DNA from 3 places in the Faecalibacterium sp. Marseille-Q0746 genome. Region 1 is predicted to be linked to each of the others. Evidence: predicted binding sites of a transcription regulator. Region 1 holds the regulator's gene; each other region holds the start of a gene.
What was found. The regulator HrcA, encoded in region 1, represses chaperone genes, less so after heat shock. The targets are predictions, from matches to a motif close to TGTTAGCACTCNNNNNNNNNGAGTGCTAACA.

Region 1 (5,984 bases):
GAGCTATTATCTGGTCTACCAGCCTGTGGGCTTTCAGGATCTGTCCATTGTGGGCATCGTCGGCCGTGACGTGGTGGACAGTGGAATGCGGAAGATCCAGAACGCCACCATCCTGCTGCTGGCTGGGCTGTTCTTTTGCGCAGGCATCGTGCTGGTGCACGGGGTCCGCATCGATGCCCGTCTGCGCGTGGAGGAAAAGGAGCGCGCCCTCCGGCAGGAAGAGGAGGCCCGCCAGCAGATGGAGGACCTGGCCAACACCGACGGCCTGACCGGACTGTATAATGAACGCTATTTTGACGCATTGTTGAAAGAAAACGAGCTGAACAGGACACCGTTTGTCCTGTTCTACCTCGACCTTGACCGTTTCAAGCCTGTGAACGACCGTTACGGCCACGATGTGGGCGACCAGCTGCTCAAGGAGGTGGCCAGCCGCCTGCGGGGCTGCGTGCGGGAGAGCGATGCGGTGTTCCGCATCGGCGGGGATGAGTTCGCCCTCATCGTCAACGGAGCCGTAACGGAGGGGTTCTGCAAGAGCCGGGTGGAAAAGATCAAGGCAGCCATCCGGGAGCCTTACCGCCTGAAGGATGCAGAGGTGCAGGTCGGCACCAGCTGCGGCTGTGCGGTCTACCCCTGCGACAGCGACGATGTGCGCACCATCCGCATCCTGGCCGACCACCGGATGTATGAGGATAAGCAGCGCTCCGGCAGGGGCTGCGAGTGACGAGAACGATAAAAGATTTCTCCCAGTTTCTTGTGCTTTCTCCCAAAATGAGCGTATAATTGGGAGAAGGAAGAACGGGCTGGGAGAAGGAATGGGTGAATCATGCGTACATTTGATTATAAAAAGATTGCAGAATACTCCTGGGATAATGAGGTCTTGTCTTATGTTGCGAAGATCCATGAATGCAAGGGGCGGCAGGAACTATATCTGAAACAAAGGCCCGCTGAATTGGAGCGGCTGGTGGAGATCGCAAAGATCCAAAGTACAGAGTCCTCCAATCGGATCGAAGGGATCATCACGACCAATGCGCGCCTGAAACAGCTGGTTGAAGATAAAACGACTCCACATAACCGGGACGAAATGGAGATATTGGGATATCGGAATGTTTTAAATCTCATCCACGAGAACTATGCCTATATTCCGGTAGAGCCGGGGTACATCCTGCAACTGCACCGTGATCTGCTGAAATATACGAATTTGACCTATCGAGGACATTTTAAGACTACACCCAATGAGATCGATATGACCCTGCCCAGCGGGGAACGCCGCGTGCTGTTCCGCCCGCTGGAACCATACGAGACACCGGGTGCTGTGGAAGCACTTTGCTGCACTTATCAGGATGTGCTGCACAGAGAACTCGTTGATCCCCTGCTTTTGATCCCCTGTTTTATCTTGGATTTTCTCTGTATCCATCCTTTCAATGATGGTAACGGCAGAATGAGCCGGCTGCTGACCCTTTTGATGCTGTATCAGAATGGATATGTTGTGGGGCAGTACATCAGCATTGAAAAAGCAATTGCAGAGACTAAGGATGAGTACTATGCAGCATTGGCGCAGGCTGATCAGCACTGGCATGAGGAGGAAAATGACCCGACACCGTTCATCAAATATATGCTGGCGGTGATCTGCTCCTGTTATCAGGATTTTGAGCAGCGGGTCGATCTGGTTGGCGGGGGACAGAAGCGCGTGACGGCGTACGAACGAGTGCGCAGTTATGCGATGGAAAAGCTGGGAGCCTTTACAAAACAGGAGGCCGCAGAGGCCTGCCCGGGCTTTGGTACAAGCTCGATTGAAAGCGCGCTGAAAAAACTGACAGAGGAGGGCGTTCTGGAGAGGATCGGCGCGGGTAGAAAGACGCAGTATGTGCGCAGGTAAGGCTCCGGCAGGAGCTGAATGAATAATTCCCTTCCTGTTTCCACAGAATAACCATACTTCACAGAAATCTGGAAGCAAAACCGGAACATGGAAAGGAAGGGAACCTTATGAAAGCAACCGGCATCGTGCGCCGCATCGATGAGCTGGGGCGGGTGGTCATCCCCAAGGAAATCCGCCGCACCCAGCGCATCCGCAGGGGAGACCCGCTGGAGATCTTCACAACAGGGGACGGCGAGGTCATCTTCAAAAAGTATTCGCCCATGGGGGAACTGAGCGGGGTGACGGCCCAGTATGTGGATGTGCTGAGCAAGTGCTTTGCCCTGACGGCCTTTGTCTCAGACCGGGACCGCATTCTGGCGGCATCCGGTGCGGGCAGGCGGGATCTGGCAGACCGCAGCGTGAGCCAGCCGCTGGAAAAGCTGATGGACAGCCGCAAGCCCTACCAGAGCGATGGCAGCCCCGAAAAGGCATTGCTGCCCTGTGAGGGCTCGCCCCGGGCGCTGTTGTGTGCCGTGCCCATCATTGCGGCGGGAGATGTCACCGGCAGTGTGGGCCTGCTTACGGAGGACCGCACTGCCCAGCCCGATGCCGCCCAGCTCAAGGCGGTGAACGTGGCGGCGGCATTTCTGGCAAAGCAGATGGAGGAATGATCTATTATATAGGAGAGCCGCCGCAGGGCGGCTCTTTTTTGTGCGGCCTTTATGACAGAATTATGAATCTTTCAAAACTTTTCTGAGAAGCTATTGACAGCGCCGCAAAATTGGATATAATGGTCTTAGCACTCAGGAAGAAGGAGTGCTAAAGAACAAAAAGCGAACAAAGGAGGCAGGCGCTATGACGATGGATGCACGCAAACAGCGTGTCTTGCAGGCGATCGTTGCGCTGTATGGCCTCGAGGGCGAGCCCGTGGGCAGCAGTGTGCTGGCAAACTACTTTGATATGGCAGTCTCCAGTGCCACGCTGCGCAACGAGATGGCCGCGCTGACCAAGCTGGGTCTGCTGGAGCAGCCCCACACCAGCGCAGGCCGTGTCCCCAGTGCCAAGGGCTACCGTTATTATCTGGATCATCTTCTCACCGATGACCAGCCGCTGGACCGTGTGACCCGCGCCCGTGTGGACGCGGTGTTCGCAAGCCTTGACCACGAGCCGGAAAAGCTGGCACAGGGTGCCGCCAAGGCGCTGGCCGCCATCAGCGGCTGCACCGCCGCCGTCAGCACCCCCTGTGCTGAGGATCTCTGCATCGCCCACTATGAGGTGGTGCAGGTGGGCCGCAGCGCTGCAGCAGTGCTGGCTGTGACCACTGCCGGTTATGTCCGCACCCGTGTTGCGCGGGTCCGCACCGGTCTTTCCCGGGAAAATGCAGCGGCGCTTGCCGCCCTGCTCAACCGGAACCTGACCTTTGTGGCTCCTGTTGATCTGTCGCCCCGGCTCCTTGCAGAGCTGTGCAGCCAGATCAGCCCGGAGCTGGTGCCGGTGATCAGCGCCGCCGCCGCCATCCTGCAGGATTCCACCCAGCCCCATGTGTATCTGGGTGGTGAGCAGTACCTGCTGGACTGGCCCCAGCTGGACGGCAAGGTGGGCAGCATCCTGAGCCTGCTGAACGACGAAGAGCAGGCTGCCGCCCTCATTGCACCCCCGGCAGAGCAGAGCGAAAGCATCCTGCTGGGCGAGGATCTGGAACCTCAGATCCCCGGCCTGTGCATCGTGAGTGACCGGTATCTGGTGGGCGGAGGCCTCTGGGGCTCCGTGGCCCTCATCGGCCCCACCCGGATGCCCTTCCAGAAGCTGATGCCGCTGCTCCACACCTTTGCCGATCAGCTTGGCGAAGGAATGAGCGGCAAACGAAAAGATACCCCGCAGGCAGCCGCACCCCGGCGGACTGTGATCTATAAGGAGGACCTGGAATGAGCGAAGAAACAAAAAAGACCCCGCAGGCAGAAGAACCTGCCGTGGAGCCCAACACCGCCGAGCAGGCCGCCCCGGAAACTGCACCTGAGCAGGCAGCGGCTCCCGAGACGAACGCTGAAGCGGCAGACCCCAAGAAAAAGGATGGCTTCTTCAACAAGAAGGCCCGGGAGCTGGAGGCCGTGAAGGCAAAGCTGGACGCGGCTGAGAAGAATGCCAATCAGGCCAAGGATCAGCTGCTGCGGATGGCCGCCGAGTATGAGAACTACCGCAAGCGCTCCACCCGTGAGGCTGACCAGAAGTTCAACGACGGCGTGTCCTTTGCCGTGAACCAGATCATCCCCATTCTGGATACGCTGGAGATGGCGGCCAACGCCCCCACCACCGACGAGAATTACAAGAAGGGCGTGACCATGACGCTGGACAAAGCCGCCAAGGCGCTGAATGCCCTCCATGTGGAGGAGATCGAGGCGCTGGGCAAGCCCTTTGACCCCAACTTTATGAATGCCGTGCAGCAGATCCCCGCCCCCGATGGACAGGAGAGCGGCACCGTGATCACGGTTTACCAGAAGGGCTACAAGCTGGGCGATAAGATCGTCCGCCATGCCACCGTTGTTGTGGCAGAGTGATTTTGCAAGACCCCGCAAGGGTTTTCAAATATAACATCCGCTTGGTAACATTTGAGCATCATATAAACAAAAAACGTTCTGAATTTGAGAGGAGCTTTCATTATGAGTAAGATCATTGGTATCGACCTTGGTACTACCAACAGCTGCGTGGCTGTTATGGAGGGCGGCGAGCCCGTTGTTATCGCAAACTCTGAGGGTGCACGCACCACCCCGTCTGTTGTCGGCTTCACCAAGACCGGCGACCGTCTGGTGGGTCAGGTCGCAAAGCGCCAGGCCATCACCAACCCTGAGAACACGGTGGCTTCCATCAAGCGTTATATGGGCACCGACCACAAGGTGACCCTGAACGGCAAGGAGTACACTCCCCAGCAGGTCAGCGCTATGATCCTGCAGAAGCTGAAGGCAGATGCTGAGGCTTATCTGGGCGAGACTGTCACCGATGCAGTCATCACCGTTCCTGCATACTTCAACGACAGCCAGCGTCAGGCAACCAAGGACGCAGGCACCATTGCCGGCCTGAACGTCAAGCGTATCATCAACGAGCCCACTGCCGCGTCTCTGGCATACGGCATCGATAAGGAAGAGGACCAGAAGATCATGGTCTACGACCTGGGTGGCGGCACCTTCGATGTCTCCATCATCGAGATGGGCGACGGCGTGACCGAGGTTCTGGCCACCAACGGTGATACCCACCTGGGCGGCGATGACTTCGACCAGCGCATCATCGACTGGATGGCAGATGCGTTCCAGAACGAGAACGGCATCGACCTGCGCAAGGATAAGATGGCTGCACAGCGCTTGAAGGAAGCTGCTGAGAAGGCAAAGATCGAGCTGTCCAGCGCAATGAGCAGCCAGATCAACCTGCCCTTCATCACTGCTGACGCTACCGGCCCCAAGCATCTGGATATGACCCTGACCCGCGCAAAGTTCAATGAGCTGACCGCTGATCTGGTCGACCGCACCATGACCCCTGTCCGCAAGGCTCTGCAGGATGCAGGCCTGCGTCCCTCTGACCTGAAGAAGGTCCTGATGGTCGGTGGTTCCACCCGTATCCCCGCTGTCTACGATGCAGTCAAGAAGGAACTGAACTGCGAGCCCTTCAAGGGCATCAACCCCGATGAGTGCGTGGCTGTGGGCGCTGCCATCCAGGGCGGCGTTCTGCAGGGCGATGTCAAGGGCCTGCTGCTGCTGGATGTCACCCCGCTGAGCCTGGGCATTGAGACCCTGGGCGGCGTGTGCACCAAGATCATCGACCGCAACACCACCATCCCCACCCACAAGAGCCAGGTGTTCTCCACTGCTGCTGATAACCAGCCCTCTGTTGAGATCAATGTTCTGCAGGGCGAGCGTGAGTTTGCCCGCGACAACAAGAGCCTGGGTGTGTTCCACCTGGATGGCATTGCCCCGGCTCCCCGTGGTGTGCCTCAGATCGAAGTCACCTTCGATATCGATGCAAACGGCATCGTGAAGGTCAGCGCGAAGGATCTGGGCACCGGCAAGGAGCAGAACATCACCATCACCGCTTCCACCAATATGTCCAAGGAAGATATCGACAAGGCTGTGAAGGAAGCTGA
Region 2 (5,984 bases), on a different contig from region 1:
GTTCAAACTGGTCAATGGACTGAATCGTACCATCAATCAGTTTCTTGATGCGCGTCAGGGTCAGCTGGAACGAATGTACAGAGCTTTCCAGCCGTTTCAGCAGATTGATACTCATCAACCGACAAATACCCTGCTCACGGCCTCTCTGGGTCAGATTTTCTCCCTTATTGTGCGTCAGCTCCTGATATTTCTGGATCTTACTTGCGAAGATGTAGTTGGAGGGCATATAGACGCACAAGCTCAGCTGAATCAGCTGCTCATAAATTTCGTTGTAGTTGATGGCATTATTCAGGTCTGTCAGACATGGCCGAACGGAGATCGGCTTCAACCGCTCTGGGAACTTTCCGATAGCGTTGGTGTTGTAGTACTTCTCGATATGCTTCCGAGAACGTGCGATGGTAACACTGTCCAGCAGCTCGAAGAAGTCGAAATCCAATGTCCGTAGCAGCGCATCCGTGGTTCTCTCTTCTGGTTTCAGTTTGCTCCATGCGTTAAAGGCTTTTTGCGCCTGCTTAAAGATGTCTTCAATGCTCTTTGAGGTGTTCAGCCTTTCATCCAGATATTCGGAGTTTCCCTCATAGGCAAGGGCCAGCTGATTTTTCAAGTCAACAAAGCGGTTATTGACAGGCGTTGCCGAAAGCATCAGCACCTTGGTCTTAACTCCGGCACGGATCACCTTATCCATCAGCCGCTGGTAACGATTGTCCTGCGTCTTGCTATGAGTTCCGATTCCATTACGGAAATTGTGCGATTCATCAATGACGACCAGATCATAGTTGCCCCAGTTCAGGCGATCCAGGTCGAGGCCATTCGACTTTCCGCCGCTTCTGGACAGGTCTGTATGGAACAGGACATCATAATTCAGCCGATCCGATGCAATCGGGTTGTTCACATAGTTGTCCTTGTAGGTATTCCAGTTCTCTGCCAGCTTTTTGGGGCACAGCACAAGAACCGACTTGTTTCGATTCTCATAATACTTTACGACTGCCAGTGCGGTAAAGGTCTTGCCAAGGCCAACACTGTCCGCAAGGATGCAGCCGTTGTACTTTTCCAGCTTATTGATGATGGCAAGCACCGCATCCTTCTGGAAGTCGTACAGCAGGCTCCAGATTTTGCTCTGCTTAAAGCCGGTTGCCTCATTCGGCAGTTCGTCTTCTGAGATGTCGTCCAAAAACTCGCTGAACACATGATACAGCGTCATAAAGTAGATGAACTCCGGGGAATTTTCAGCATAAGCCGTGCTGATATTCTCCAGTACTACATCTGTGACATCCTGCATTTTGTCCCGGTCGTTCCACAGGGTATCGAACAACTTCATGTACTGCTGTGCGAACGGAGCCTCCATGCAGTTGACCATGTTGTAGCTGTTATTTCCGCGCTCACAGCCAATATCAACTGTCGTAAATCCGCCAATCGGCATATAGGCGGTCTGTGCTGCGCCGGAATCCACAGTCATAAAGCCAGCCATATTTTCACCGGTGGTGTTCGATTTGAACGTAGCCTTCCTTCTGATCCAGTCTGCACACTCCTTTGCGATGGCTCTCTGGGTCATCTCATTGCGCAGTTTGATTTCAAACTCTGTACCGTAAAGGCTTGTTTCACGGGAAATGCGGGGAATGTAGAACTCCCGCTTCTGCTTTTCAGCCTTTTCTTTCACAAACGTGGGGGATGTAAAGATAAATTCAAACTCGTCTATGGTTTCCAGCTGCTTCTTTAGCTCTTTGTAGGCATACATCGAAAAGCAGGCTGCCGCAATAGACACCCTGCTGCCTTTTTTGATTTCGACCCGCAAATCATCTCGAACGGTATTGGTGATGTTATCCAGAATTTTCATATCATCCACCGGCTTTATGCTTATCCGTATTTTTTATAGCCTTGACTATGAAAGCACTCTTACAAAACTCTATTTCTATTATACCACCCACTTTTTCCCCTGTAAACGAAAAAGCTGACGGTGTGTAGCGTGCAGCATCCATCAGCTTTTCGTGACACAAAAATCGGCACCCGCTTTTCAGCGAGTGCCGATTTTGTTACCCTATAATGCGCTTTGATTTTTGGCGTAAGTGGCGTAAGTTTGGCGTAAATCCGCTTTTGCGCGCTCCAAAAATCAAGGATTCATGCGGTTTTTGGGCAGCTATTAGTACATGCCGCCCATGCCGCCCATGTCACCACCGGCTGCGGGAGCAGCGGGGGGTTCGGGCAGGTCAGCGACCAGGCTCTCGGTGGTCAGCACCATCTCAGCGACGGATGCTGCGTTCTCCAGAGCGGAACGGGTGACCTTGGTGGGGTCAACGATACCGGCGGCGATCATATCCTCAACAAAGACCTCGTTCTGAGCGTCGAAGCCGTAGTTGGGCTTGTTGGCAGAGACGATCTTGTCGATGATGACGCTGCCTTCCAGACCGGCGTTCTTGGCGATCTGGCGCAGAGGTGCCTCCAGAGCCTTCAGGACGATCTTGGCACCGGTGCGCTCATCGCCTTCCAGCGTGTCGCACAGGGCGCGCACAGCGGGGATGGCGTTGATGGGAGCGGTGCCGCCGCCAGCGACAACGCCTTCCTGAACGGCAGCCTTGGTTGCGTTCAGAGCGTCCTCGATGCGCAACTTCTTATCCTTCATCTCGACCTCGGTAGCAGCACCGACCTTGATGACTGCAACGCCGCCGGCCAGCTTTGCCAGGCGCTCCTGCAGCTTCTCACGGTCGAAATCGCTGGTGGAAGCCTCGATCTGGTTGCGGATCTGTGCAATGCGGGCTGCAATGGCATCCTTATCGCCTGCGCCGCCCACGATGGTGGTGTTCTCCTTGGTGACCTTGACCTGACGGGCATGGCCCAGCATCTGGACGGTAGCGTCCTTCAGCTCATAGCCCAGATCAGCGGACACAACAGTGCCGCCGGTCAGGATAGCGATATCCTGCAGCATCTCCTTGCGGCGGTCGCCAAAGCCGGGAGCCTTGACAGCGCAGACGTTCAGGGTGCCGCGCAGGCGGTTGACGATCAGGGTGGACAGAGCCTCGCCCTCGATGTCCTCAGCCACGATCAACAGCTTCATGCCGTTCTGCATGACCTGCTCCAGCAGGGGGACCAGATCCTGGATGACGCTGATCTTCTTATCGGTGATCAGGACGGCGGCGTTGTCCAGAACAGCCTCCATCTTGTCGGTATCGGTGACCATATAGGGGGTCAGGTAGCCGCGGTCAAACTGCATGCCTTCCACGATCTCGTTGTAGGTCTCGGCGGTGGTCTTGTTCTCCTCGATGGTGATGACACCGTCGGAGGTGACCTTCTCCATAGCCTCGGCGATCAGGCGGCCGATCTCGGGGTCACCGGCAGAAATGGTGCCGACGCGGGCGATATCGTTGCTGTCCTTGACCTTCTGGCTGTGGGCCTTGATGGTCTCAACGGCCTTGGCAACAGCCTTGCTCATGCCGCGGCGGATATCCATGGGGTTGGCACCGGCGGTAACGTTCTTCATGCCCTCGGTGACCATGGCCTGTGCCAGAACGGTTGCGGTGGTGGTACCGTCGCCTGCGGCATCGTTGGTCTTGGTTGCGACCTCACGCACCAGCTGTGCGCCCATGTTCTCGAACTCGTCCTTCAGCTCGATCTCCTTGGCAATGGTCACGCCGTCATTGGTGATGACAGGTGCGCCGAACTTCTTGCCCAGCACCACATTGCGGCCCTTGGGGCCCAGGGTGATCTTCACGGTATTTGCCAGGGTATCAATACCGGCACACAGTGCCTTGCGGGCATCCTCGCCCTGCTTGATCTGTTTTGCCATAATCAAATCGCTCCTTCAAAGCTCAAATTTCAATTTCAGAGGGGAAACTTACTCCACGATGGCCAGGATATCGCCCTGACGCACGATGGTGCACTCCTCGCCGTCCACCTTGACCTCAGTACCGGAGTACTTGCTGGTCAGGACCTTATCGCCAACCTTCACGGTCATCTTGACTTCGTTGCCGTCCACGATGCCGCCGGGGCCAACAGCCACGACCTCAGCCACCTGGGGCTTCTCCTTGGCGCTGCCGGTCAGGATGAGGCCGCCCTTGGTGGTCTCCTCGACTTCAACGGCCTTGATAACAACACGGTCTGCAAGAGGAATGATCTTCATAGTTCTTGCCCTCCTATAATAAAATATAATGAAAACTTTTTTGGCACCTTTGGCCCATTCCTGCTGGGCCTTCGGTTGTTTAGCACTCCTTTTCTCTGAGTGCTAAGTGTATTGTACTCATCTCAAGGGTAAAAATCAAGGGTTTTCTCAAAATTTGTTTGTTAAGAATTTATGACAACGCAAAAGCGCCCGGATATCGTATTTTTTCGTTGCGATACCCGGGCGCTTTTTCTCCTGTTTCAACCTGCTTTCGGCGTGAGCCATTCCTCCACCTTCTCGGTGCTGTACTCCACCATATCAGCGATTTCCTCAATGGAGTATCCCTTTCGGTACAATTTCTGCGCCATCATTCTGGCCTGTTCTTCCCGGCCTTCCGTATAACTTTCCACTCTCAGGTCTTCCATCACTTTACACATTTCGCTCACTCCTTTCGGGTTTTCTTTCAGATAGCGTGTTCTCTCTGCCAGCAGTTCAAAATTCATTTCATCCGCACTGGTGCAATTGAAATCGTGCATCAGCCTGCCGATCTCTGAATCATCCCGGTATTCCCCATTCACATACAGGATATGGGCACCATCATTGAACGGGCGGTTCAGCGTCAGATTCATGTTCTGGATCGTATAGACCGGCTCGCCAGCCTTGTAGTAATCATTTTCCGTGATGAAAATAACATAGGTATCCGGCAGTTCTTTATAATCCTGCTTTTCGTCCAGATTTTCCACGTCCATCACACTGGAATGATATCTTGCCCGGTGCGGGTCTGCGCCATTGTCCGCGCGCTGGACCTCAATGTCATACTTCTTGCCCGCACTGTCGGTTGCATAGGCATCCAGACAGATTGAACGCGCACCGGTCACTCGCTTCATATCAGCCTGTGTCTCGCATTTTGTCAGGATCAGATCAGGCTTTCCGGTAATGATCCGAAGCACCAACTCTGCCAGCGGAAGATTTTCCTTAAAGAGCCCTCGCATAAAGGTATCATCCATAGGGCGAAAGCTGCGCAGACGGTCAAGGTCTTCCTGATGCCGCTTTTCTTTTTTCTCTGCATCCGACCAGTTCATAGCCCCATCCCTCCTGCTTTTTCCAAACATCTTCTTACGGGTTCATCTTATCATAGAATTCTTCATAAATCAAGCGTATTTCTGTAAATTTTATACCACGGCGTGTTTCGCCACAAACCGCTCATACGCCGGGGCGGGCAGGAGGATGCGGCCGCTCAGGGGGCGCAGAACAGCCTCCACCGCATCACAGGGGGCGCACTCGCCGTCGGCGGTGGCAACGATGGGGCCGCGGCCATCGGCGGGGCGCAGCGCCACCCGCCGGGCACGGCGGTAGAGGAAGTAGGGCTTTGCCTCCTCGGTGAGCTGGCCGTTCACAAAATGCCGGCCGCTCTTGTACATCCCCAGCAGCTTGGCAATGGTCAACCGCCCCACCCTGCGGACGATCATCACGTCCAGCCAGCCGTCGGCGGGGTCGGCCTCGGGGGCGGCAAGGAAGCCGCCGCCATAGGCCCGGCCATTGCAGATGGCGCACATCAGGCAGTCCACGGTCAGTTCCTCGTCATCGATGGTAAAGGTGACCCTGCGGCCGATGTGGCCGCAGAGCTGCTCCACAATGGAGAGCAGATAGGACACCTCGCCGCCGCACAGGGGGATGCGCCGGAACTTGGGGATGCCGTAGGCCACCTGCGCGTCCAGACCCGCCGCGCAGATGGTGGCAGACAGGCCCAGACTGGTCTCCAGCAGGTCGATGGCCACTTCCCCGCCCGCCAGCTGGGCATCGAGGTCGGTGAACTCTGCCCGGGTGCCGTAGGTGCGCAGGAAGTCGTTGCCGCTGCCGTAGGGCAGGCAGCCCACGGCGGCGTTGGCAAAGC
Region 3 (5,984 bases), on a different contig from region 1:
GCCGTGCCTATGGCAGCGACCCGGATGTCTTCTTCCTCCGGGAGGAAAACTGCAAGTTGACGGCAGAGCAAAAACGCACCCTTGCCACGGTCAATGCCCTGCTGGGCAATGTGTTCCTCACCTCGGATATGCCGTCTCACTACACGGATGCGCAGCGGGCAGAATACCGCCGTCTGCGCGATATATTTGAACATGCAGAACAGGTGAAGGTGAAAACGGAAGAGGGGGCGGTTTGTATTCAGTATCTTCTGTACGGCAGACCGCAAAAGTTGCTTTGCAGCCCTTTTTAGAAAGCAGCCGAATATGTGCTTGTACTGTGGAGAGATTTAAGCGGTATCTGGAAACTGATTTGCTTCCCCATCTGAACGGCAATTCTGTCCTCGCAATGGATATAATATGAAATCGCACCATGCAAAGGCAGTGAAAGAGCTACTGGACAGTTCCGGTGTTCGATACATTTATCTTCCTTTGAAATACCAAACGAACATTGCCGGCATATCCAAGATACGTTTTACCCGCCCTGCAATTTCCCTTATAATAGCACCGCAGTCTTGAAACGGCTGCAACATTCCCATATCACAAAGGAGGCTTTCCGGTATGGGACAACGGCAAAGTGAGATCATCAAAAATCACATGGAAGTCTACTGGCACGACTATGCGTCGGCCAGCAAGGGCGTTCCCATTACCGAGGCGGGGCTTGTGGAAAAAGCCTCCGTCATTGGACGCACCGGGCTGATGCTGCTGGAATGCGGCACCGGCGCATGGCGTGTCCGAAGCTCCATGAACACCCTTTCGCGGGAGCTGGGAGTCACAACAACAGCGGACATCGGCCTGTTGTCCATTGAGTTCACCTGCTTTGATGGTGACCAGTGTTATACCCAGTCACTCTGTCTGACAAACACGGGCGTGAATACCTCCCGGCTGAACCGGCTGGAGCATTTCGTCAACGACTTCGACCGGGAAGGAAAATTTATGACCGGCGAAGAGCTGCACAGCCACCTCGATGAGATCGAGCGCATCCACGGCTTGTATTCGCCCATCGCACTGGGCTTTGCAGCTGCACTGGCCTGCGGCTGCTTCACCTTTCTGCTTGGCGGCGGCATTGTGGAAATGCTGTGTGCCTTCTGCGGTGCAGGCATCGGCAACTTTGTACGGTGCAAGCTGACAAAACACCATTTCACCCTGTTTCTGGGCATTACGGCGTCGGTCTGTTCAGCAAGCCTCGTGTATGCCATCCTGCTGAAGCTGGCAGAGGTGCTGTTTGCCGTATCGGCGCAGCACGAGGCGGGGTATATCTGCTCCATGCTCTTCATCATTCCGGGCTTTCCGTTCATTACCAGCGGCATCGACCTTGCCAAGCTGGATATGCGCTCCGGGCTGGAACGTCTGGCCTACGCCGTCCTCATCATTCTGGTGGCAACCATGACGGCTTGGATCATGGCACTGCTGCTGCATTTGCAGCCGGTGCAGTTCCCTGCCCTGAGCCTGACACTCCCGGAAGAGATCGTGTTCCGGCTGCTGGCAAGTTTTGGCGGTGTGTTCGGCTTTTCGCTCATGTTCAACAGTCCCCGGAACCTGGCAGTCTGCGCCGCCCTTATCGGTGCGGTAACGAACACGTTCCGGCTGGAGCTGGTGAGCCTTGCGGGCTTTCCGCCCGCTATTGCAGCGTTTCTGGGCGCACTGCTGTCCGGATTGCTGGCCTCCTGCCTGAAGAGCGCCGTCGGTTATCCCCGCATCTCCGTCACCGTGCCGTCCATCGTTATCATGGTACCGGGACTGTATTTCTACCGTGCCATCTATAATCTGGGCATCCTGTCTCTGATGGACTCCGCCACATGGTTTGCAGATGCCATTCTCATCATCGTGGCACTGCCGTTAGGGCTGATCTTCGCCCGTATTGTCACTGACAAGACTTTCCGTTATTGCACCTGATGTGCAGCATTTCCATTCTCCCTTATAAGGCAAAACGCAGCGAATCTTTTAACGGTTCGCTGCGTTTTGTTTTGCTGTAATGCACTTATAAAGGGAGTTCGTTTACAGGGCGTTTACTCGCCGTAAACGATCTTGGTAGCAGTTTCCACATGGCGTTCCAGCCGGTCGGCAAAGTGTTCCAGCGGCAGAAAAACGCCAAGTTCATCGTAGCGGGTTCCGCCGTCCTTGAGCGTATCCTGTCCATAGTAGACCACGGAACGGGGCAGTGCGTGCTGCAGCTTCATCTGGATATCCCAGACGGTGGAGTAGGCCTCCGCTTCCGTTACCTTTTGCTTCACGGTGTCCGGCAGTTCGTAGATCAGCAGCAGCCCCAAATGCTGGTTGTAGTGGTACTCCACCACATCCATCGAGCCTTCGTCGTAGCCGTGATACTTGCAGTAGCCGCTGGCAAGGTACATTTTTACCTTTTCCTGCTTCTGGAACACCCGGATGAACCGGTCGTATACTTTGCTGCTCACGGCAAATTCGTTGTTCGGCAAAAGAACGCCGGCATCATCCGTCAGGATCACCGGGTTCGGCTGACCATCGGCGTTGAATTTGAACGGGATCAGGGCAGCGTTCCGTAGCAGGTCAAACATACTGTGCTGGCAGATCGCCATCAGAAAGGCAGACAGATCCTTGTTCTCGTAGGCATTGAACAGCGCCGCGGCAAACTGCTGTGCACTCACGGCCGGCGCATCCAGTACGTCTGCCATGTCCAGCGAGTCGTTGAAGGTATCCATCAGGCGGTGGCAGGCTTCTGGATTTTTCAGGATCTCCCCGAACAGTGCCTCTGCCTTTTCTTCTCTTGGAAATATCGTTGCCATCAAAAGACCCTCTTTCTGTTTATTTCCAGCTACCTATTATAGATTCATAATGCCCCGCTGTGAAATACTGCTTTCATATTGCTGCTATATACAGAACACTTTTTACACATTTTCCAAGTGCCTGTATAATGGACGCTGCCATCATGTATGATGGCCAGTGGTTCAGCCCGCTGCGCAAAGCTCTGAGTGCCTTTGTCACCTCCACACAGGAGCATGTCACCGGCAAGGTGCGTCTGGAACTGTACAAGGGCAACCTCATCAATGCAGGGGTCTGGTCGCCGTACTCTCTGTATCGTGAGGACATCGCCACCTTTGCCGCAGGCGGCGACTACAAGCAGAGCGATGCCACCGGTTTCATCAGCATCTATGGTCTGCCCACCAAGGTGCAGGCTATCGTAAACAGCGAAAAAAAAGGGAATGAAGTAGTTTATAGCAGTTTGTGTTTTTAATGCACAAGCATCGCTTGTGGTTTACTCTGCGAATAAAAATGCCCCCGGAGAGCTTGTTGCGGCTCTCCGGGGGCATCTTATGTGCGTGTGTGACTTGGACGCACACGACCGGCGTTTTACTCGATTGCAATCAGATTCGGGTTCTCAGGCAAAGCTTTCGTCTGCTGAGGAGCAGGCAACTCGACGTGCAGGACGCCATCCTCGAACTTTGCGTGGATGTCTTCCTTCTTCACATCGCCCACGTAGAAACTGCGTGCGCAGGTGCCGGAGAAGGATTCGCGCCGCAGATAGCGGCCATTCTTATCCTTTTCGTCGTTGCTGTGGCTGCGCACTGCCTGAATGGTCAGGTAGCCGTCGTTCAGATCCATCTGAACGTCTTCCTTCTTGCAGCCCGGCAGGTCAACCGCTACTTCGTAGCCGTTGTCCGTCTGTTTGACATCGGTCTTCATCATGTTTGCACCACGCTTACCAAAGGTATCACGAGCCTCACGGTTCATCATACGTTCCAGTGCAGCGTCATTCCAGAACGGATCGAAGAAATCATCGAACAGGTTTTCATGGAAAACAGTCGGCATAAGCATAAATCATTCCTCCAATCCCGGCGTTCGGGTCGGGGCAAAAAATCTGAAGCGTCCACTCGGAAAGGCTTTCCGGAGAGCCTTGCGGCTCTCCTTTTGCCCTTCCTCCTGAGCACGCCACTGTTATAGCACCATGCGTTAGCAGTGTCAATAGCAGAGTGCTAATATTCACGAAAAAATAATACTTTTGCAACAATATCTTGTATCTGTCTTTCCCTATTACCACAATGAGACAAAAATCAACCCTGGAGATGGAATCGCATACCGTTTGCTTTCCGGCTTATCTCATTTTGGCGCAAAAAAGCTACGTTTCAGTTGTTTTCCTTCATAACGGTCACTCCTCTCTTATGGATGTTCTTGGGTGGCAAACTGGAAGTTGTTATTGTAAATCATTTTTTGATATTTCAATCGATGGATAGTGCTCTAAACTTGTTAAGTCAACATCTAATGGAGTAACGTATTCCATATAAAATTTTTCAGGATTTTTATCTTGCAATTTTTTAAGTTTATTCCTAATTTTTTCCTCCTCTGTAGAAACAAAAACCACTGATACTACTCCTACCTTTTCACTTGGATTCATTCTGCTATCTTCAACATTTCCACATAAAATCATTCTAACTGTATTCATAATAATCCTCCTCCACATATAACTTCCGATTTTCCGCCCTCAGTATACCACGCTTTCCCCTTGCAGAAAAGCACCTGCACAAAAAGGAGCCGCCGCACAAATCACTGTGCGGCGGCTCTCAGCACCGATAGTGTCACATCCTTCGCTCAAGGTTCTGCCGGAACAGCTCGTACGCTGCCCGCAGATCCTCCGGCAGACGCTTCAATGTCTCTGCCCGCAGTTCCTGTGGCATCCCGTAAAAGGCTTCGGCAATGCCGCCGGTGATGCAGGCAAGGGTGTCGCTGTCGCCGCCAAGGGAAACAGCATTGCGGAGCGCATCTTCAAAGCTATTGCTTTCCAGAAAGGCAATGATGGCCTCCGGCACGGTCTGTTGACAGGTCTCCACATGGCGATAGCCCGGACGAATCTCATCGCAGGTGCGGCTCAAATCGTAGCCGAAGGTCTGCTCCACATACTGCCGGATCTCCGGCTTGCTGTGGCCGGTGCGTGCCAGAAAAATGGCCGCAGCCGTGGCCTGTGCGCCCTTGATGCCCTCCGGGTGGTTGTGGGTGACCTCGGCAGTCACCTTTGCCATCTCCAGCGTTTTGTCCAGCGTGTCAAACAGCCAGCCTGCCGCCGCCACCCGCATGGCAGAGCCATTGCCAAAGCTGCCGTAGGGCTGCGGATGCTCCGCACACAGCCACCGGCGGAACATCCCGCCGTAACCGGCATCGGGATACACATTGCCCAAACGCCGCATTTCGTACCGCACTTCGGCAAAGGTTTTCTGTGCATCTCCCTGCCCCGCCATCAAGCCCCGTGCCACTGCAAGGGTCATAACGGTATCATCCGTGAAGTGCGATCTTTCGCTCAGCAGGGGGAAATCCTTGCTCTTGTGATTGTTCCGGTCAAACTCGTAGGGGCTGCCTACCATATCGCCCAAAATTGCTCCTAACATAAAATACCCTCCGTATCTGTGGTGTTTCGTCTTTCTGACAAAAGGATACCACAAACCGGAGGGCAAAAGGTCAACGGGCAGACGACAAATCACGCACCCAGCTGTTCCTGATTCCATTGGAACAAAAGGGTGTTGACCTGATTGATGTTATAAATTTTTTGTTCCAAACAGTACCGCACGATCCAATCCCGCTTGGAGCCATCGGAGAAGGCATAGCCTGCGCTTTTAAGCAGGTCGATGGTCTCATCCTCCGACAGATGCAGCCCCACGGCAAAGGCAAGCACGGTCTTCTTTTTGGGGTTGTAGTCCCGGTTGCACTGAATTTTGGAGAAGTGCTGCCGGGAGATGTTGGACTGCTTGTACACGGTGGAATCCTTCAGCCCCCGCTCATCAATGAGCCGCAGCAGCCGGGTGGTGAAGCTCTCGCCCAGGTTGTCCATCAGGTGTTCCAGACTGCGGGCAGCCCGAATGCCGGGGTACACACTGCCCTGCCCGGCTCGCAGTGCCCGATGGCTTCACAGGCGGCGGTCAGCTCCTGCTCCCCTGCTGCCTGATAGATGGCACGGCTGGTGCCGCTGCCCTGCAAAAGGTTCC

Region 2: the regulator HrcA is predicted to act here: its motif matches at 4,189-4,219, upstream of groES (co-chaperone GroES).
Region 3: the regulator HrcA is predicted to act here: its motif matches at 3,962-3,992, upstream of J3351_RS07180 (Hsp20/alpha crystallin family protein).

What each region holds. Positions count from the first base shown of each region.
Region 1 covers NZ_JAFREI010000007.1:42,593-48,576, reverse strand. The annotation lists gene J3351_RS05670 (diguanylate cyclase domain-containing protein) at 1-721, shown strand, start outside; gene J3351_RS05665 (Fic family protein) at 824-1,876, shown strand; gene J3351_RS05660 (stage V sporulation T C-terminal domain-containing protein) at 1,984-2,526, shown strand; gene hrcA (heat-inducible transcriptional repressor HrcA) at 2,711-3,784, shown strand; gene grpE (nucleotide exchange factor GrpE) at 3,781-4,410, shown strand; gene dnaK (molecular chaperone DnaK) at 4,513-5,984, shown strand, end outside.
Region 2 covers NZ_JAFREI010000009.1:11,300-17,283, forward strand. The annotation lists gene J3351_RS06700 (helicase-related protein) at 1-1,834, opposite strand, end outside; gene groL (chaperonin GroEL) at 2,138-3,778, opposite strand; gene groES (co-chaperone GroES) at 3,827-4,111, opposite strand; gene J3351_RS06715 (PD-(D/E)XK nuclease family transposase) at 4,351-5,172, opposite strand; gene J3351_RS06720 (diacylglycerol kinase family protein) at 5,263-5,984, opposite strand, start outside.
Region 3 covers NZ_JAFREI010000009.1:111,306-117,289, forward strand. The annotation lists gene J3351_RS07160 (glycoside hydrolase family 36 protein) at 1-290, shown strand, start outside; gene J3351_RS07165 (threonine/serine exporter ThrE family protein) at 598-1,932, shown strand; gene J3351_RS07170 (DUF4866 domain-containing protein) at 2,046-2,798, opposite strand; gene J3351_RS07175 (hypothetical protein) at 2,927-3,247, shown strand; gene J3351_RS07180 (Hsp20/alpha crystallin family protein) at 3,364-3,828, opposite strand; gene J3351_RS07185 (hypothetical protein) at 4,205-4,453, opposite strand; gene J3351_RS07190 (ADP-ribosylglycohydrolase family protein) at 4,587-5,390, opposite strand; gene J3351_RS07195 (hypothetical protein) at 5,480-5,872, opposite strand; gene J3351_RS14135 (macro domain-containing protein) at 5,830-5,984, opposite strand, start outside.